3 regions of the Pseudomonas sp. TE3-3-F2023 genome follow, and region 1 is predicted to be linked to each of the others. Evidence: riboswitches for the same ligand, from Rfam matches in the RefSeq annotation. Region 1 holds a riboswitch; each other region holds the start of a gene.
The links. A riboswitch is a leader RNA that binds a small molecule or an ion and turns the genes downstream of it on or off. The one in region 1 is predicted to bind cobalamin.

Region 1 (6,780 bases):
CCCATCATCCGGCCCCTCCGCTGCGCTCCGGGGTTCCCTCGCGCCGGTCTTGCTCCCGGGAGTACGCGCTGCAGGCCCCATCCATGGGGCCTCAGCGCTTGACGGGCATCCATGCCCGTCACCTCCCTCCGCAAGACCTCTGCTCGGCCTCCTGAAGTCGCGAAGATCAAGATCAAGATCAAGATCAAGATCAAGATCAAGAGCAAGAGCAAGAGCAAGAGCAAGAGCAAGAGCAAGAGCAAGAGCAAGAGCAAAAGCAAAAATCGTCAGAAACCGCAGCCGTGTAATACCAGTAATCGGGATTGACTCCTCATGATGGCTGTGCGTGGGGCACCTGCGGTGGCTCGCTTCACTACGACAGGAAACTTAAATGGGGCTCTGTGGGAGCGGGCGCGCCCGCGAACACCGGCGCAGCCGGTGCCAGCCACCGCGCTGGATTCTTCGCGGGCACGCCCGCTCCCACAGAAGCCACGTCGCCCGGCCCGAGCCGGAGTTGATTCAAGCCTGCTTGAGCAACAACGCCACCCCCGGGAAATACTGCCCCAGCTCGTTGTGCAACTTGCGATAGGCATACGGGAAGTACCAGGCGATGGCACAGGCGGTATGTTTCTGCAGATCGTCGACCAGGTCCTGCAGTTCCTCGGGGCTGGCATGCTGGCCAGCCTTCCACGGGCTGATGAACAGCGCCCCGGCCTTCAACTGGCTGGGGTAGGCCACCTGGCGCGCGAGGGCAGCGGTCTGCTGCAGGGCTTCGGCCATGTCAAGCCGGGCGATTTTTGGCCAGCGCTGGCTGACACTGAGGTACAGCGCTTCATCGGCACTGCTGATCGACAGGTCGCAGCGCCCTTCGTGTTCGCCTTCGTCGCGCTGCTTCTTGCCGGCAAACTGCTGCAGCGCCGCCAGTTCAGCCTGCCACGCCGCTGCGGCAAGCAGCCCGGTATTGGCGGCGGCGCCATGCCAGTAAGGTGCTTCCGCATCGCCAGCAAACCGGTTGAAGCGGTCGATGCAGTCGCCCCAGCGCTCCAGCACCGGGGCGAGAAACTCCAGGCGCGGGTTGTTGATGATCTGGCCTCGCATGCTGCGCTCTCCTGTTATCGTTGTAATCGCGTTCAGCCGAAAATGATGGCTATGTGATATCACTGCCTCCAGTGTGGCACAACCAGGTAAATTGGCCATTACCCAGGCCGTGCCTGTTCGACTGCAAAGCGGCCTGCTTCGATTGACGCTCCCGGTGCAACCCTCTAACCTTCGCGCGTGTTTCAGGTGCCCTGCCAGCCCCGACTGGGCAGGGTGAAACTGGGAAGCCGGTGGGTGCCAGCATGGCGCGATTCCGGCGCTGCCCCCGCAACGGTAGGTGAGTCGCGGCCGCGCAGGGCCACTGGGTGTCAGCACCCGGGAAGGCGCGCAGGCTTGGGCCAAGACCCGCTCACAAGCCCGGAGACCGGCCTGATACTGCCAACGGCATCACGGAGGGTGATGCGCGGTGCACCGTGGCGTACGGCCACGGCCCCTGCGCGTTCTCCGTGTGCCCGCCTTTTACCTGTCGCTGCGCGTTGCCGTGGTGCCAGCCAGCGGAGAACCCTGATGAGCGAATCCACCGAACGCGACGAACGCCACCTGGCGCGCATGCAGCGCAAGAAGGCGATCATCGACGAACGCATCGCCAATTCCCCAAACGAATGCGGCCTGCTGCTGGTGCTGACCGGCAATGGCAAGGGCAAGAGCAGCTCGGCTTTCGGTATGCTCGCACGCGCCCTGGGCCATGGCATGCAGTGCGGTGTGGTGCAGTTCATCAAAGGCCGCAACAGCACCGGCGAGGAGCTGTTCTTCCGCCGCTTCCCCGAGCAGGTGCGCTACCACGTGATGGGCGAGGGCTTTACCTGGGAAACCCAGGACCGCCAGCGCGACATCGCTGCCGCCGAAGCTGCCTGGGCCGTGTCGCGCCAGTTGCTGCAAGACCCGAGCGTGCAGTTCGTGGTGCTCGATGAACTGAACATCGCCCTCAAGCACGGCTACCTCGACCTTGACCAGGTGCTGTCGGACATCCAGGCCCGCCCACCAATGCAGCATGTGATCGTCACTGGCCGTGCCGCGAAACCCGAGATGATCGAACTGGCCGACACCGTGACCGAGATGGGCATGCTCAAGCACGCGTTCCAGGCTGGCATCCGTGCACAGAAGGGCGTGGAACTGTGAGCCAGCGCCATTGCCCCGCCGTGCTGATCGCGGCACCGGCCTCTGGCCAGGGCAAGACCACCGTCACCGCCGCCCTGGCCCGCCTGCACCGCAACCTCGGGCGCAAGGTGCGGGTGTTCAAGTGCGGGCCCGACTTTCTTGACCCGATGATCCTCGAGCGGGCCAGCGGCGCGCCGGTGTACCAGCTCGACCTGTGGATGATCGGCGCCGAGGAAAGCCGCCGCCTGCTGTGGGAAGCCGCCGGCGAGGCCGACCTGATCCTGATCGAAGGGGTGATGGGGCTGTTCGACGGCACGCCGTCCAGCGCCGACCTGGCGCGCCACTTCGGGGTGCCGGTGCTGGCGGTGATCGACGGCACGGCCATGGCCCAGACATTCGGCGCCCTGGCCCTGGGCCTGGCACGTTACCAGGCTGACCTGCCGTTTGCCGGTGTGCTGGCCAACCGGGTGGGTAGCCTGCGCCACGCGCAACTGCTGGAAGGTAGCCTGACCGAGGGCCTGCGCTGGTACGGCGGCTTGTCCCGCGAGCGTGGTATAGAGCTGCCCAGCCGCCACCTGGGGCTGGTCCAGGCCAGCGAGCTGAACGACCTGGACATGCGCCTGGATGCCGCTGCCGAGGCGCTTGGCGCCAGTTGCGATGCTGCCTTGCCGCCGCCAGTGAGCTTTGCCGAACCCGAGCCGCAAGCCAGTACTGCCTCGTTGGCCGGTGTGCGCATTGGCGTGGCGCGGGACGAGGCCTTCGCCTTCACCTATGGCGCCAACCTCGACCTGCTGCGCAACCTGGGCGCACAGCTCGAGTTCTTCTCGCCGCTGCACGACCGCGAACTGCCGGCAGTGGACAGCCTGTATCTGCCGGGCGGTTATCCCGAGCTGCACCACCACGCCCTGGCCGCCAATGCGCCGATGAGCGAGGCTATACGCGCCCACCACGCCCAGGGCAAACCGTTGCTGGCCGAGTGCGGCGGCATGTTGTACCTGCTCGATGCCCTGACCGACGTGGCCGGCGAGCGTGCCGAACTGCTTGGCCTGCTGCCTGGCGAGGCAACCATGCAGAAGCGCCTGGCTGCCTTGGCCCTGCAGGCGGTGGAGCTGCCGGAAGGCACCTTGCGCGGGCACACCTATCACCATTCGCTGACCAATACCGCACTGCAGCCGATTGCGCGTGGCCTGAGCCCCAACGGCGGGCGTGGCAACGAAGCGGTTTACCGCCTGGGTCGGCTGACGGCGTCCTACGTGCACTTCTACTTCCCCTCCAACCCGGACGCGGCGGCGGCGCTATTGCGACCATGAGCGAACACGCCTACAGCGACGCCGAGCGCGCCGCGATCTACCGGGCCATCGGCGAACGCCGTGACATGCGCCATTTCGCCGGTGGCGAAGTGGCCCCGGAAGTGCTGGGCCGCCTGTTGGCTGCCGCGCACCAGGCGCCCAGCGTCGGGTTGATGCAGCCCTGGCGTTTCATCCGCATCACCCGGCGCGACCTGCGTGCGCGCATCCAGGCCTTGGTGGAAGCAGAGCGGGTGCTTACCGCCGAAGCTTTGGGCGAACGTTCCGACGCCTTCATGAAGCTGAAGGTGGAAGGCATCAACGACTGCGCCGAGCTGCTGGTGGCCGCCCTGATGGACAACCGCGAGCCGCATATCTTCGGCCGCCGCACCCTGCCGGAAATGGACCTGGCCTCGCTGGCCTGCGCCATCCAGAACCTGTGGCTGGCAGCCCGTGGCGAAGGCCTGGGCATGGGCTGGGTGTCGCTGTTCGACCCGCAGGCGCTGGGGGCGCTGCTGGGCATGCCGGCCGGGGCCAAGCCGGTCGCAGTGCTGTGCCTGGGGCCGGTGACCGAGTTCTACCCGGCACCGATGCTGGTGCTGGAAAACTGGGCCGAGGAACGGCCCTTGAGTGAAATGCTCTTTGAGAACCAATGGGGAGAGCTCCAATGAGCGTGGCCTTGCTGACCGTGGCTGGGGTGGCCCTGGATGCCCTGCTGGGCGAACCGCAGCGGCGCCACCCGCTGGTGGCCTTCGGCAACATGGCCGGTAACCTCGAGCGCCGCCTGAATGCCGGAGGGCGCGGCTGGCGCAGCCACGGGGTAAGCGCATGGTTCCTGGCCGTGGTGCCGCTTACCCTGGTGGCGCTGATCCTCTCTTGGCTGCCGTACATCGGCTGGTTGGTCGACGTGCTGGCGCTGTACTGCGCCGTCGGGCTGCGCAGCCTGGGCGAGCACGTGTTGCCGGTGGCCAGTGCCTTGCGCCAGGGTGACCTGCAAGAAGCACGGCGCCGTGTGGGCTACCTGGTCAGCCGCGAAACCCGCGAACTGGACGAATCTGCGGTGGCCCGGGCGGCCACCGAATCGGTGCTGGAGAATGGCAGCGATGCGGTATTCGCCGCGCTGTTCTGGTTCGTGGTCGCAGGCGCGCCGGGCGTGGTGCTGTACCGCCTGAGCAACACCCTGGATGCCATGTGGGGCTATCGCAACGAGCGCTTCGAGCGCTTTGGCTGGTGCGCAGCGCGTGTCGACGATTTGCTCAACTATATTCCTGCCAGGCTGGTTGCGTTGACCTACGCGCTGCTGGGCAAGACCCGGCTGGCCCTGGCCTGCTGGCGCAAGCAAGGCCCGCTGTGGGACAGCCCCAATGCCGGGCCGGTGATGGCCGCCGGTGCTGGTGCGTTAGGTGTGGAACTCGGTGGCCCGGCGGTGTACCACGGCGAGCTGCATGAGCGGCCACGCCTGGGTGACGGGCCAATGGCCGACGCCGACGCCATCGAACGCGGTTGGGGCCTGGTGCAGCGCGGCGTATGGCTGTGGCTGCTGGTGATCTGCCTGGGGGCCTATATCAATGCTTGAACACGGAGGCCGCCTGCTGCGGGCGGTACGGCAATACGGCATCGCTCGCGAGCAGTGGCTCGACCTGTCCAGCGGCATTGCGCCATGGCCTTTCCCGATTCCACCGATTCCCATGGAGGCCTGGGCGCGCCTGCCGGAGACCGAGGACGGCCTGGAGGACGCCGCGCGTGCGTATTACGGCGCACGTCAATTGCTGGCAGTGGCCGGTTCCCAGGCCGCGATCCAGGCCTTGCCGCTGTTGCGCGCAGCCGGCCGGGTAGGGGTGTTGACACCTTGCTATGCCGAGCACCCATACGCCTGGCAACGGGCGGGGCATCAGTTGCTGGAGCTGGACGAAGCGCAGGTCGAGGCGACGCTCGACAGCCTCGACGTACTGGTGCTGGTCAACCCCAACAACCCCACCGGCCGCCGGGTGCCGCGTGAACGCCTGCTGGATTGGCACGCCCGCCTGGCAGCCCGCGGTGGTTGGCTGCTGGTCGACGAAGCGTTCATGGACAACACCCCGGCGCAAAGCGTGGTCGATTGTGCCGAGCGCCCGGGGCTGATAGTGCTGCGCTCGTTCGGCAAGTTCTTCGGCCTGGCCGGCGTGCGCCTGGGGTTCGTTGCCGCCGAACGCAGCCTGCTGCTGCACCTGGCCGAGTTGCTTGGGCCGTGGACCGTCAATGGCCCGACCCGAGTGCTGGCCCAGGCCAGCCTGGCCGACCACGACGCCCAGCGTGTGCAGGTCGAACGCTGCGCTGCAGCCAGCCGGCGGCTGGCGGTGCTGTTGCGTAGCGCCGGCCTGGCGCCCAGCGGCGGTTGTGACCTGTTCCAGTACGTGTGCAGCGAGCAGGCTGCGCAACTGCATGACTTTCTCGCCCGCCACGGCATCCTGGTGCGGCTGTTCGAGCACCCGCCGGCAATACGCCTGGGGCTGCCAGCCTGTGCGGCCGACGAACAGCGCCTGGCCCAGGCCCTGGCGGCCTATCAGAAGGAAATGGCATGACCACCCTCATGGTGCAAGGCACCACCTCCGACGCCGGCAAAAGCACGCTGGTGACCGCGCTGTGCCGCTGGCTGTTGCGCCAGGGCGTTGGCGTGGTGCCGTTCAAGCCGCAGAACATGGCGCTGAACAGCGCGGTGACCGCCGACGGCGGTGAAATCGGCCGGGCCCAGGCAGTGCAGGCCCAGGCCTGCCGCCTGCAACCGCATACCGACATGAACCCGGTGCTGCTCAAGCCCAACAGCGATACCGGCGCCCAGGTGATCATCCATGGCCGCGCCGTCACCAGCATGAACGCGGTGGCCTACCACGACTACAAGGCTATCGCCATGCAGGCGGTGCTGGCTTCCCACCAGCGCCTGAGTGCTGCCTGGCCGGTGGTCATGGTCGAAGGTGCGGGCTCGCCAGCGGAGATCAACCTGCGTGCCGGGGACATTGCCAACATGGGCTTTGCCGAAGCGGTGGACTGCCCGGTGATCCTGGTTGCCGACATCAATCGTGGTGGTGTTTTCGCCCATCTGGTCGGCACTCTGGAACTGCTGTCACCCAGTGAGCAGGCGCGGGTAAAGGGCTTTGTCATCAACCGCTTCCGCGGCGACATCGCCTTGCTGCAGCCGGGGCTGGACTGGCTGGAGCAGCGCACCGGCAAGCCGGTACTGGGCGTGCTGCCGTATGTTAACGACCTGCATCTGGAAGCCGAAGACGGCATCGACGCACGCCAGGGGGCAAAGGCCGAGCGCGTGCTCAAGGTGATCGTCCCG
Region 2 (6,780 bases), 740 kb from region 1:
CCGCTGATCGACGGCCACTACCGCAGCAGCCTGCGCAAGAAGAACTACAACGTGCAGGACGACGTGCAGCATTACGTCGATGAATGGACCCGCCTGAACACCGACTGGGCTTTGAACGACCACCTGAGCGCCAGCAACCAGCTGTACTACATCAAGAGCCGCCGTCACTGGCGCAACGCCGAGGACTACAGCTGGGATACCGGGCGCCAGCAGCTGCTGCGCGGCAGCTACCTGCAGATCAAGCACAACCAGGAACAGTTCGGCGATCGCCAGGCATTCACCCTCGACCACAGGCTGTTTGGCCTAGCCAGCAAGACCGTGGTCGGCGCCGAGTACAACAAGGTCCGCTTCAACGTCGACAGCAACGCACCCTACAACGATGCAGGCAGTGACTACATCGACCCGTGGCAGCCGCAACCGGGTTGGTTTCACAGCGCCTCGCCGCTGCGCCCGCAAACCCTGTCCACCACCCACACCTTTGCCCTGTTCGCCGAAAACCGCCTGCAGTTGAGCGATCGGCTGTCACTGATCACCGGCGTGCGCCGCGACCAGAACCACATCGTCCAGGAGAAACTGACCACCGACAGCCGCAGCGACCGCAGCCTGCAAGGGGGCAACTGGCGTGCCGGGCTGGTGTTTGCGGTCAGCGACGACCTGTCGCTGTATGGCCAGTACTCCACCAGCGAGGACGGGGTCAACAACCTCATCAGCCTCAGCGCCAACCAGATGCACTACGACCTGACGGAGGCCAGACAGACCGAGGTGGGGCTGAAGCAGCGCTTCTGGGAGGGGCGTGGCGAATGGACATTGGCGGCCTACCACATCGTCAAGAAGAAGCTGCTGGTGGATGACCCGATCACGCACGAGAAGCAGCAGGCTGGCCAGCAGACGTCCGACGGCCTGGAGGCAACCCTGGAACTGGCGCTGGCGCACCAGTGGCAGGTGTCGGCCAACGCGGCGATCGTGCGCGCAAGGTACGACGACTTCGACGAAATGGTTGGCGCCGTGGCGCAGGACCGTGCGGGCAATCACCCGGCCAATGTCCCGCGGCGTACCGCCAACCTGTGGCTGAGCAAAGGCTTCGGCCAGCGGCTGGAGGCCGGCATTGGCGCGCGTTATGTGGACGAACGATATGCCGATACCGCCAACACCCAAAGCGCCCCCGGCTACACCGTGGTCGATGCCGACATCGGCTGGCAGGTGTTGCCGGATGTGCGGCTGGGGTTGCAGTTGAACAACCTGTTCGACCGTGAGTATGTGCAGTCGGCGTTCAGTGGCCAGCAGTGGCTGATGGGGATGCCACGGTCGTACTTTGCGACGGTGGATTACAGCTTCTGACCTGAACTGCCTGCACCGGCCTCTTCGCGGCCTTGCCCGCTCCCACAGGTACTGCAAAGGTTTCAGAATGGGTGAAATTCCTGTGGGAGCGGGCAAGCCCGCGAAAGGGCCGGTATAGGCCCCACAAAAACAGTTACCAACTCACCACCATTTAGTTATAAGATAACGTTTCAGTTGACATCCATTCCTATCAGCGAATTCCCATGACAAGCGCCAGTGCCACCCCCACCCTGCTCACCCAGCGCCTGCAGAGCATCGATGCCCTGCGCGGCCTGGTGATCCTGTTCATGCTCCTGGACCACGTCCGCGAAACCTTTTTCCTGCACCGCCAGGTCAGCGACCCGATGGCCATCGATACCACCGAGCCTTCGCTGTTCTTCAGCCGCACCCTGGCCCACCTGTGCGCGCCGGTGTTCGTCATGCTGACCGGGCTGTCAGCCTGGCTGTACGGCGAGAAACACCAGGGCCGCGGCGATGTCTCGGCGTTCCTGTTCAAGCGCGGGCTGTTCCTGGTGGTGCTGGAATTCACCCTGGTCAACTTCGCCTGGACGTTCCAGCTGCCACCCAGCGTCATCTACCTGCAGGTTATCTGGGCCATCGGCGTGAGCATGATCGCCCTGTCGCTGCTGGTCTGGTTGCCACGCGCCGCCCTGATCGCCCTGGGCGCAATCATCATCGCCGGCCACAACCTGCTCGATGGCCTGCACTTTGGCGTCGAATCAGCCTTGCATGTGCCTTGGGCGATCCTGCATGACCGGGGTTGGCTGGAGTACTCCGAAAGCCTGCGTCTGCGTACCTCTTACCCGGTGCTGCCGTGGATCGGTGTCATCGCCCTGGGCTATGGCCTGGGCCCGTGGTTCGCCCGTGCCAGCGAGGCCGGCCAACGCCAGCATCGCCTGCTGCTGGCCGGGCTGATCGCGCTGCTGGGCTTTGTCGTGCTGCGCCTGGTCAACGGCTACGGCGAGGCGCCGTGGAGCGCTTACCCGACCGTCACGCAAACCCTGATGAGCTTCTTCAACATCACCAAATACCCGCCGTCGCTGCTGTTCCTGGCCCTGACCCTGGGCTGCGGCCTGCTGTTGCTGCGCGCCTTCGAACGCGCCGGCCAGGCCCGGTGGATCAGTGCCCTGGCGGTGTTCGGCGCGGCACCGATGTTCTTCTACCTGCTGCACCTGTATGTGCTGAAGCTGCTGTACCTGGCCAGCGTGGCGCTGTTTGGCCGCAACCATGGCGACTACTTCGGCTTCGACGGCATCCCTGCGGTGTGGCTGGGGGCAGCGCTGCTGGCGGTTTCGCTGTACCTGCCGGTGCGCTGGTTCGCCCGCCTGAAGGCGCAGCGGCGCGACATCACCTGGCTGAAGTACTTTTGAAAAGCGTTTTCACCCGGCGGCACGATGGTCTACCATGCCGGCCGCCGGTTTCCACCACGGAATCAATAGGGAATCCCAGGCCCGCCAATTCGGGCCAAACGGAACTGCCCCCGCAACTGTAGGTGCCGAGCCTGCTCCATCGATGCCACTGGGCCACGAACCCGGGAAGGCCGGAGCCAGGCCATGACGCACCAGTCAGGAGACCTGCCGGCCTACATTCACCAACCGGCGGGGTGTCCGGGATTGGCCATCAGTGTTGCCCCTGCCGCCAGCGGGGGCTCGGCGATGCCTGTCCGTGCGTTCCTCACCCGAACTGTCCGATAGGAGATCGCCCAGCATGCTGCCCCGTTTTGCCACCCTGCTCGCCGGCCTCGGCCTCACCGGCCTGGCCCAGGCTGCTGCCACCCATTACCCGCTGACGGTCGACAACTGCGGCAAGCCGCAAACCTTCGCCCAGGCGCCGCAACGCACGGTCACCATTGGCCAGGCCGGTACCGAGATGCTCTACGCGCTGGGGCTGGGCGACAAGCTTGCAGCCACCTCGCTGTGGTTCAACAACGTGCTGCCCGAGTACCAGATGCAGAACGCCAAGGTGCCGCGCCTGGCCGACAACGAACCCAGCTTCGAGGCGGTAGTGGGCAAGCGCCCGCAACTGGTGACGGTGCAGTTCGAATGGATGGTCGGTGCCCAGGGCGTGGTCGGCACCCGCGAGCAGTTCGATGAACTGGGCATCCCCACCTACCTGCTGCCGTCGGACTGCGAAGGCAAGGACAACCTGGTGGGCGCCGATGGCACCCGCCTGCAGGCGTTCCAGGTCGACACCATCTACAAGAGCGTCAGCCAGCTGGCGGCAATCTTCGACGTGCAGGACCGTGGCACGGCCCTGAATACCGAGCTCAGAAGCCGCCTGGACAGTGCCAGGGCGCAACTGGCCGACAAGGACCTGGCAGCCACCTCGGCGCTGTTCTGGTTCTCCAGCGCCGACCTGCACACCGCCCCCTACGTGGCGGGCCGCCAGGGGGTCGCCGACTTCATGCTGCGTACCCTCGGCGTGCGCAACGTGGTCGAGTCCAGCGAAGAATGGCCGACCGTAGGTTGGGAAACCCTGGCCAAGGCCAACCCCACCTGGCTGATCATTGCCCGCATGGACCGCCGCCGCTACCCCGCCGACGACTACGAGAAGAAGCTGGCATTCCTGCGTAGCGACCCGGTAACGCGCAACATGGACGCGGTGAAGCACGACCGCATCATCATCCTCGACGCCGACGCCATGCAGGCCGGCATTCGCTTGTTCAGCGGCCTGCAGACGCTGGCTGCCGCCTTCGCCAGCGGCAAAGCAGCCCAGTGATGATGCGCCTGCTACCCTGCATCGCCGTTGCCTTGGCCGCCCTGTTGGCAGCCCTGCTGGCCGGCACCGCCATCGGCGAAACCAACCTGTCGCCCGGCGTGGTCAGCCAGGTGCTGGCCAACCACCTGTGGCAGGCCGGCTACCCGGTCGACCCGATCGACGCCGGCATCGTCTGGAACTACCGCCTGCCCCGCACCCTGGTTGCTGCGGCCTGCGGCGCCGGCCTTGCCACCTGCGGCGTGATCCTCCAGGCACTGTTGCGCAACCCGTTGGCCGAGCCTTACCTGCTGGGGCTGTCTGCCGGCGCCTCGACCGGTGCGGTGCTGGTGGGCCTGCTGGGTTTCGGCAGCCTGGCGCTGAGCATGTCTGGCGGCGCCTTCATCGGCGCCCTGGCAGCGTTCGCCCTGGTACTGGTACTGGCCCGGGCAGCCGGCCCCAGCAGCAACAATGCCCAGGTGATCCTTGCCGGAATCGCCGGCTCGCAACTGTTCAACGCCCTTACCGCCTTCCTCATCACCATGTCGGCCACCGCCGAGCAGGCACGCGGCATCCTGTTCTGGCTGCTGGGCAACCTCAGTGGCGTACGTTGGCCTTCGGTGTGGCTGGCCGTGCCGGTTGTACTGTTCGGGCTGCTGGTGTGCCTGTGGCATCGCCGTGCCTTGGATGCCTTCACCTTCGGTGCCGACTCGGCGGCGTCGCTCGGCATCCCGGTGCGGCGTACCCAGTTGCTGCTGATCAGCTGCGCGGCGCTGGTGACCGCCGTGATGGTGTCCATCGTCGGCGCCATCGGTTTTGTCGGGCTGGTGATCCCCCATGCCCTGCGCCTGCTGCTAGGCCCCGGGCACAGCCGCCTGCTGCCCGCCAGCGCACTGGGCGGGGCACTGTTCCTGATTGCCGCCGACATCCTGTCGCGCACCTTGATCCCTGGCCAGGTGATCCCGGTTGGCGTGGTCACCGCGCTGCTCGGCGCACCGGTCTTCGCGTTGATCCTGATCAGCCGCCGGGGGCGCCCATGACGGTCATGACGGCGGTACGGATGGCCCCCTTGAGTTGCCAGAACCTGGGGCTGCAACTGGCCGGCAATACCGTGCTCAGCAATATCGAACTGAGCGTTGTCGCCGGTGAAACCCTGGGCATCGTCGGCCCCAACGGCTCCGGCAAATCCTCGCTGCTGAAGGTGCTGGCCGGGCTGCGCAAGCCAGGCAACGGCGGCGTGCAACTGCTGGGGGAACCGCTCGCACGGTTGCCCCGCCGCCGGGTCGCCCAGGCCTTGGCGCTGGTCGAACAGCAGGCCGACACCCTCGATGCGATCAGCGTGTTCGATGCCGTTGCCCTGGGCCGCACCCCCTGGCTGTCGGCGCTGGCGCCGTTCTCCCGGGAGGACCACGCGATCGTCGAACAGGCCCTGGCCGACCTCGACGCCCTGCACCTGCGCACACGCCTGTGGGGGTCGCTGTCGGGTGGCGAACGCCAGCGCGTGCACATCGCCCGTGCTTTGGCACAGCGGCCGCAGGTGCTGCTGCTGGACGAGCCGACCAACCACCTGGATATCCAGCACCAGCTGAGCCTGTTGCAGCAGGTGCAGGCCTTGCCGGTGACCACCCTGGTGGCCCTGCATGACCTCAACCAGGCGCTCACCTGCGACCGCATCGCGGTGCTCGACAAGGGCCGCCTGGTCGCCCTCGGCAAACCGCTCGAGGTGCTTACACCCGAGCGCCTGCTGAACACCTTCGGCGTGCACGCCCATTACCTCATCGACCCTTTCGACGGCGCGCGCATCCTGCGTTTTCGCGCCCCCTGAACAGGAAGTTCTGCCCATGTCGCGCTCTGTCCCTTTGCTGCTCGCCAGCGCCCTGCTCGCCCCCCCTGCACTGGCCGACTCCGCCCAGTCGCAAAGCAACGGTTTTGTCGAGGATGGCCGCTGGAGCCTGCTCAACCGCAGCGTATTCGACCAGCGCGATTACAAACACGGCGGGCGCAACAGTGCCGGGCGCAACGCCTACAAGCCGCGCAATGAACGTAGCGGCAAGGCCGAGGAATGGGCCTATGGCCTGATGGGCACCTTCCGGTCCGGTTTTACCCAGGGGCTGGTCGGTGTCGGGGTCGACGCCCACGCCTACCTGGGCGTGCAACTCGACAGCGGCGGCGGGCGCGTGGGCAAGGCACGCTTGCTCGGGGTGGATAACGAGGGGCACCCGAAGAACGAATACAGCCGTGCCGGCGCGGCACTGAAACTGCGCATGTCCGATACCGTGCTGTCCTACGGTGAGCAACGGGTCAAGACCCCGGTGTTCAGCTCGTCCGATAGCCGCCTGCTGCCCGAGACCGCGACCGGGTTCTTCCTTGACAGTACCGAGTTCGACAACCTCAGGCTGGTGGCAGGGCATTTCAACGAGAACGCCGACCGCAATGCTTCCAGCCACGATCAGGGTTTCGTGGTGAACTACTCCAATGGCCGCCAGGGCAACAGCTTCGACCTGGCCGGCGTGGTGTGGAACCCCGGCGCCGTCTTCAGCGGCAGCCTGTACACCTCACGCTACCAGGACAGCTGGAACCAGCATTACCTGGGCAGCACCCTCAGCCATGCCCTGGATGAGCGCCGCAGCCTCACCCTCGACCTCAACCTGTACCGCACCACCGACACCGGCAAGGCGCTGTCCGGGCACATCGACAACACCACCTGGAGCCTGGTCTCGCGTTACGACCACGGGCCGCACGGTTTCA
Region 3 (6,780 bases), 1.1 Mb from region 1:
ACCAGCGCCTTGGCCAGAACCCGCAGCAGGCTGGCATTGCCGCCGCGACCGTCGCCACGCTCGACCCGCAACAGCGCCAGCAAGGTATCCAGGCGCAGCCGGCCTTCCGGGGACTGGCCGAACACATGCAGGCCATCGCGAATCTGCGATTCCTTCAGGTCGCACAGGTAGGTGTCCAGGCGCGGCAGCCACACCGCGGCATCGTCCAGTTGGCCTTCCAGTTGCAGTTCGCGGTCGATGTGGTTGGCCTTGACCAGTTCGAGAATGTCGCGCTGCAACTCGCGGGCGCGCCGCGGGTCGAGCAGCTGGGCCTCGTAGAACTCGTCGGCCAATTGCTCCAGGTGGCGCAACGGGCCATAGGTTTCGGCACGGGTCAGCGGCGGCATCAGGTGGTCGATGATCACCGCCTGGGTGCGGCGCTTGGCCTGGGCACCCTCGCCCGGGTCGTTGACGATGAACGGGTAGATGTTCGGCAGCGGGCCGAGCAAGGCGTCCGGCCAGCACTGTGCCGACAACCCGACGCCCTTGCCGGGCAGCCATTCGAGGTTGCCGTGCTTGCCGACATGGATCACCGCGTCGGCGGCAAAGGCATGGCGCAGCCAGAAGTGAAACGCCAGGTAGCCGTGCGGCGGCACCAGGTCCGGATCGTGGTACACCGCGCTGGGGTCCACCTGGTAACCCCGCGCCGGCTGAATGCCGACGAAGGTCAAGCCAAAGCGCAGGCCGGCCACCATCAGCCGGCCACTGCGGTACATCGGGTCTTGCTGCGGCGGCCCCCAACGCTCCAGCACAGCCTGGCGGTTGGCCTCTGGCAGGCGCTCGAAGGCGGCCTGGTAGTCGGCCAGGCTCAGGCTCTGCGCACAGGGGCGCAGGTCCAGATGGTCGAGGTCGTTGGTCACGCCGCCGAGCAACTGGTGGATCAGTTGCGTGCCACTGCCCGGCAAGTCGGCCAGCGGATAGCCTTCGGCCTGCAGGGCCTTGAGAATGTTCAGCGCCGCCGCTGGCGTGTCCAGGCCAACGCCGTTGCCAATGCGGCCATCCCGGGTCGGGTAGTTGGCCAGCACCAGGGCCACGCGCTTTTGCGCATTCGGCAGGCGCGCCAGCTCGACCCAGCGGCGGGCCAGTTCGGCGACAAAGTCCATGCGCTCGGGGTGGGCGCGGTAGCAGACCACGTCGGACTGGCTGCGCTCGCTGCGCCAGGCCATGTCCTTGAAACTGACCGGGCGGGTGATGATGCGCCCGTCCAGTTCGGGCAAGGCAATGTGCATGGCCAGGTCACGCGCCCCCAGGCCCTGTTCGCTGGCTTCCCAGCCGGGCTGGTTGTCTTGCGCGCAGATGGCCTGCAGCACCGGGATGTCGCGACGGAACGGGCGCAGGTTGGGGCGTTCGGGGCTGGACAGGGCAAAGCCGGTGGTGTTGACCAGCACTTCGGCCCCCACCTCGTCCAGCCAGGCTTCGACCTGCTCCAGGCAGGCGCTTTCCTTTAGGCTGGCCACGGCGATCGGCAACGGGTTGAGCCCGGCGGCCTGCAGGCGCTGGCAGAACACATCGATGAACGCGGTGTTGGCCGCCTGCAGGTGCGAGCGGTAGAACAGCAGCGGCGCCACTGGCTGTTCGGGGAGCCACTGCGGGTACCAGTCCTCCAGCGTGGCGCTGCCCTTGGCCGGGTGATACACGGCAGTGCGCGGCAAAGGCTGTGGTTCGTCCCAGGCATAGTCGCGGCCCAGCCACTGGCTGGCCAGGCAGTTGAACAGGTTGATGGCGTTGGCCTTGCCGCCCTGGCGCAAGTAGTGCCAGAGGCGTTCGGCCTGCTCGCCGCTGACACTGCCCAGGCTGGTCAGTTCCGGGTCCGGGCGGTCGTCGCCCGGCACCAGGATCAGTTGCACGCCTCGGCCGGCCAGCTCGACCAGCTGCTCGACGCCATAGCGCCAGTAGCCGACGCCACCGTGCAGCGACACCAGGATGACCTTGGCATGGCGAAGTACCTGGTCGACGTAAAGGTCGACCGAGGCATGGTTCTGTACCTGCATCGGGTTGGCCAGGCGCAGGCTGGGGTAATCCTGGGGCAATTGCTCGGCGGTATCGGCGAGCAATGCCAGATGGGAATCGCCGCTGCAGAGAATCACCAGCTCGGCGGGCGTCTGGCCGAGGTCGGCAATGCTGTCATCCGGCACGAAGCCGCCGGGCTGGGTCCGCAGCAGGTGCATGGGTCAGGCGCCCAGTGCCTGGCGCAGGCGCGCTTCCAGCTGGGCGGCGTCGAGGTCCTGGCCGATCAGCACCAGGCGGGTGATGCGCGGTTCGTCGGCGCGCCAGGCGCGGTCGAAGTGCTTGTCGAAACGGGTGCCCACGCCCTGTACCAGCAAGCGCATCGGCTTGCCCGGGATGGCAGCGAAGCCTTTGGCGCGCAGGATGCCGAATTCCACCACCAACTGGGTCAGGGCGTCGAGCAGCAGGCTTTCGTCGGCTTCTGGCAGGTCGATGGAGATGGAGTCGAAGGCATCGTGGTCATGATCGTCATGGTCATCGCCGTCATGGTGCGAGTCGTGATGGGTACGGCGGCCATCGATGTGCGCCTCGGACTCGGCACCCACGCCCAGCAGCACTTCCAGCGGCAGCTTGCCGCTGCTGGCTTCGATCACCTTGACCGCCAGCGGCAGTTCTTCGGCCACCTCGGCGCGGACCTTGGCCAGGCCTTCGGCGTCGATCAGGTCGGCCTTGTTCAGCACCACCAGGTCGGCGCTGGCCAGCTGGTCGGCGAACAGTTCGTGCAGCGGCGACTCGTGGTCCAGGTTGGGGTCGAGCTTGCGCTGGGCATCGACTTGGTCCGGGTAGGCGGCGAAGGTGCCGGCGGCCACGGCCGGGCTGTCGACTACCGTGATCACCGCGTCGACGGTGCAGGCATTGCGGATTTCCGGCCACTGGAAGGCTTGCACCAGCGGTTTGGGCAGGGCCAGGCCGCTGGTTTCGATGAGGATATGGTCCAGGTCGCCACGGCGTGCCACCAGCTCGCGCATCACCGGGAAGAACTCTTCCTGCACGGTGCAGCACAGGCAGCCGTTGGCCAGCTCGTAGACGCGACCGGTGGCTTCTTCTTCGGTGCAACCGATGCTGCACTGCTTGAGGATTTCGCCGTCGATGCCCAGTTCGCCGAACTCGTTGACGATCACCGCAATGCGGCGGCCCTGGGCGTTGTCGAGCATGTGGCGCAGCAAGGTGGTCTTGCCCGAGCCGAGGAAGCCGGTGACGATGGTGACGGGGAGCTTGGCCAGTGTTTTCATGTCGCATTGCCCTTGGCAGATTGGCGCGGGCATGCAGGACGACAGCCGCAGGCCAGGCCGGCCGGGCTTGTTCGCCACCGGATCACCCCGCCCGGTTGAAAGTCGAAAACGTGACGAGGCAGGTCTCCTGGCTCGCACCGTTCCATGTGCCCGCTGGTGCAGCAGGCTGGCGGGATGACGCCTTCCCGCGCGCGGGCGCAGTGGCTGTGTCGATCCGTTGTCGGTGCTTACAGTTGCGGGGGCAGCCGCGGCTTGTACCGCGTTCCCGTCTTAGCTTCGGCCTGGCCGAAGAACCTCGAAGTGGCAAGGCTACGCAGTGGCTGGCGGGTGGTCAACCATTGCTGTCGGGCTGGCCGACAACAAGTGCCGCAACTGCGTTAGAGTGGTGGCTTTGAGCAGCGAGGCCCCCGGTGAAACCCCTGAACAAGCGCGATATGGCACGCCTGGAGCGTGAGCTGGTGGCTTGCCTGACCGAAGCCTGCGAAACCGCCAAGGCGGAGATCGTCGGTTTCAGCTGGCTTACCCATCGTCTGGCTCTCGAGGAGTTTCCGGCCAGCCTGCGTATTACCTGGGTATTCGAGCGAGAGGCCGAAAAGGCCGCCGCCTTGGCGGGCGACGCCAAAATGCGCATGCTCGCGCTGACGGGCCTTGCGCTGGAGCAGGCCGGCATTCAGCTGGATCATCCAGCCTGGCATGTACGGTTTGACAGTGAAGAGGCGAGCCAGCAGAGCCACGGGGGCGATTGGACCAGGCGTTTGGTGGGGCGCTGAACCAGGGGCATGCGCGGCCCTGCAGGTCCGGTGCACGCCTTAAGGGCGACGCCGGCCATGTGGGAGCGGGTTTAGCCGCGAACACGGGCGAAGCCCGTGCCATCCACCGCGTCGCCTGTCTCGCGGGTGAACCCTCACCCACAGGGTCCGTGGCGCACTCGCGGAATGTGTTTTCCCGCGACAACAATGCCTCTATCCGTTAGGCTACGCATTCCCCTGTCACGAGGTATTCGTCCAATGCGCCATTGATGCCGCCGTCACTTCGACGGCCAGTCTTCAGCCTCCGGTTCGCTCCGGAGATGTCGCGGCATTTGTGGAGTTGTGCATGACGAACACGTCGATCCTGACGCTGGACAGCGTCTCCCTGGCCTTGCCTGACGGCAGGCTGTTATTTACCGACCTCAGCGAAACCTTCGACCAACGCCGCACCGGCCTGGTCGGGCGCAACGGTGTGGGCAAGAGCCTGCTCGGGCAGATACTTGCCGGCCAGCGCGAACCAAGCAGCGGCCAGTGTCGGCGCCTTGGGCGCGTCCATCTTCTGGACCAGCAGGTGATCGAGCACAGCGCCACGGTCGCCGACCTGGCCCAGGTGGGCGCGGTGCTCGCTGCGCTGGAGCGCATCGAGCAAGGCAGTGTCGCACCCAGTGACTTCGACGCCGTCGGCGAACGTTGGGATATTCGCGAGCAATTGCAGGGGCACCTGCAACGCCACGGCCTGGGCCAACTCGACTGGCACCAGCCCGCCCACAGCCTGAGCGGTGGTCAGGCCATGCGCGTGGCGCTGGTCGGCGCCTGGCTCAGCGAAGCGGACTACCTGATACTCGACGAACCGAGCAATCACCTGGACAGCGACGCCCGCGCCCAACTATTGGGCATGATCGAAGCCTGGGACCGGGGTTTGCTGGTGATCAGCCATGATCGCAGCCTGCTCGCGCACATGACGCGCATCGTCGAATTATCCAGCCTGGGCTTGCGGGCATATGGCGGCAACTACACCTTCTATTCGGCCCAGAAAGCCAGCCAGACAGCGCAGGCCCAACAGCAACTTGCCCGGCTGAAACAGGAGGAGCAACGCCAGGCGCGCGAACTGCAGCGTCAGCGCGAAGACCTGGAACGTCATCAAGCCCGCGCCGGGCGCAATGCCAGGCACGCCAACCAGGCCAAGATCCTGGTCGACCGCCAGCAGGAGCGCAGTCAGGCCACTGCGGGCAAACAGCGCCGCGACCATCGCGACGCCCGGCAGGCGCTGCAGGGCAAAGTGCGTGACGCCGCCCGCGAAGTCGAGCAGGACAGCGCCATTACCCTGCATGCACCCACGCCGCAGCGTCATCCAGGCCGCGAAGTGCTGGCCCTGCAGGCGCTGCGCCTGCCACGCGGGACGCGCAAACCACTGAACCTGCGCGTGTGCCTGGGCCAGCGGGTGGGCCTGGTAGGCGCCAATGGCAGTGGCAAGTCCACCCTGCTCAGGCTGATGAACGGTGAGTTGCCAGCACCAACCGAGAGCCTGCGCCTCAGTGGGGAAACCGCCCTGCTCGACCAGCACTGCAGCGCACTGCCAGGCAATACCAGTGTGCTCGAGCACCTGCGCCAGGCAAACCCGACGCTGGCCCAGGGCGACTTGCGCAGCCGCCTGGCGCAACTGGGCCTGGATGCGGCCCGCATCGAACTACCCAGCAGCCTGCTCAGCGGGGGTGAGCGGATGAAGGCGGCACTGGCCGCCGTGCTATACCGCGAACGGCCGCTCGACCTGTTATTGCTGGACGAACCCGGCAACCACCTGGACCTGCCATCGCTGGCCGCACTGGAACACATGCTCGGGCAGTTTCGCGGGGCGCTGGTGGTGGCGTCCCACGACCAGGTACTGCTCGACCAGCTGGCGCTGGACGAGTACCTGCACCTGTAAACGCCGCAATAAATGCATTGCAGGCTATCAATTCGTGACTGGCCGTTCCCGATCTGCCACGGATGTATTATGGTGGCGTGGTGCGCATATAACAGCAGCCCGAGCAATCGGGCACTTGCAAGACAATGAGGGTGTCATGAGCAACGAAAGCATTAATTGGGACAAGCTCGGTTTCGACTATATCAAGACCGACAAACGCTACCTGTCCGTATGGCGCAATGGCGAGTGGGACAAGGGCACCCTGACCGAAGACAACGTACTGCACATTAGTGAAGGCTCCACCGCCCTGCACTACGGCCAGCAGTGCTTCGAAGGCCTCAAGGCCTACCGTTGCAAGGACGGTTCGATCAACCTGTTCCGCCCGGACCAGAACGCCGCCCGCATGCAGCGCAGCTGCGCCCGCCTGCTGATGCCGCAGGTGCCGACCGATGTGTTCATCGAGGCGTGCAAGCAAGTGGTCAAGGCCAACGAGAAGTTTGTGCCTCCGCATGGTAAAGGCGCCCTCTACCTGCGCCCGTTCGTGATTGGCACCGGTGACAACATTGGCGTGCGCACCGCCCCCGAGTTCATCTTCTCGATCTTCGCCATCCCGGTTGGCTCGTACTTCAAGGGCGGCATGAAGCCGCACAACTTCCAGATCTCCAGCTTCGACCGCGCTGCCCCGCAAGGCACTGGCGCGGCCAAGGTCGGTGGCAACTACGCCGCCAGCCTGCAGCCGGGTGCAGAAGCGAAGAAAGCCAACTTCGCCGACGCCATCTACCTCGACCCGCTGACCCACACCAAGATCGAGGAAGTCGGTTCGGCCAACTTCTTCGGCATCACCGCCAAC

Region 2: another riboswitch for cobalamin. It lies ahead of V3314_RS13220 (ABC transporter substrate-binding protein); the one in region 1 lies ahead of cobO (cob(I)yrinic acid a,c-diamide adenosyltransferase).
Region 3: another riboswitch for cobalamin. It lies ahead of cobW (cobalamin biosynthesis protein CobW); the one in region 1 lies ahead of cobO (cob(I)yrinic acid a,c-diamide adenosyltransferase).

What each region holds. Positions count from the first base shown of each region.
Region 1 covers NZ_CP145113.1:2,160,871-2,167,650, forward strand. The annotation lists gene V3314_RS09845 (hypothetical protein) at 112-306, shown strand; gene V3314_RS09850 (hypothetical protein) at 499-1,077, opposite strand; cobalamin riboswitch at 1,245-1,465, shown strand; gene cobO (cob(I)yrinic acid a,c-diamide adenosyltransferase) at 1,585-2,196, shown strand; gene V3314_RS09860 (cobyrinate a,c-diamide synthase) at 2,193-3,485, shown strand; gene bluB (5,6-dimethylbenzimidazole synthase) at 3,482-4,132, shown strand; gene cbiB (adenosylcobinamide-phosphate synthase CbiB) at 4,129-5,037, shown strand; gene cobD (threonine-phosphate decarboxylase CobD) at 5,030-6,022, shown strand; gene V3314_RS09880 (cobyric acid synthase) at 6,019-6,780, shown strand, end outside.
Region 2 covers NZ_CP145113.1:2,905,782-2,912,561, reverse strand. The annotation lists gene V3314_RS13230 (TonB-dependent receptor) at 1-1,338, shown strand, start outside; gene V3314_RS13225 (DUF1624 domain-containing protein) at 1,542-2,708, shown strand; cobalamin riboswitch at 2,737-2,935, shown strand; gene V3314_RS13220 (ABC transporter substrate-binding protein) at 3,046-4,056, shown strand; gene V3314_RS13215 (iron ABC transporter permease) at 4,056-5,072, shown strand; gene V3314_RS13210 (ABC transporter ATP-binding protein) at 5,069-5,857, shown strand; gene V3314_RS13205 (OprD family porin) at 5,874-6,780, shown strand, end outside.
Region 3 covers NZ_CP145113.1:3,293,147-3,299,926, reverse strand. The annotation lists gene cobN (cobaltochelatase subunit CobN) at 1-2,207, opposite strand, end outside; gene cobW (cobalamin biosynthesis protein CobW) at 2,211-3,278, opposite strand; cobalamin riboswitch at 3,378-3,591, opposite strand; gene V3314_RS14885 (hypothetical protein) at 3,689-4,048, shown strand; gene V3314_RS14880 (ATP-binding cassette domain-containing protein) at 4,374-5,951, shown strand; gene V3314_RS14875 (branched-chain amino acid aminotransferase) at 6,088-6,780, shown strand, end outside.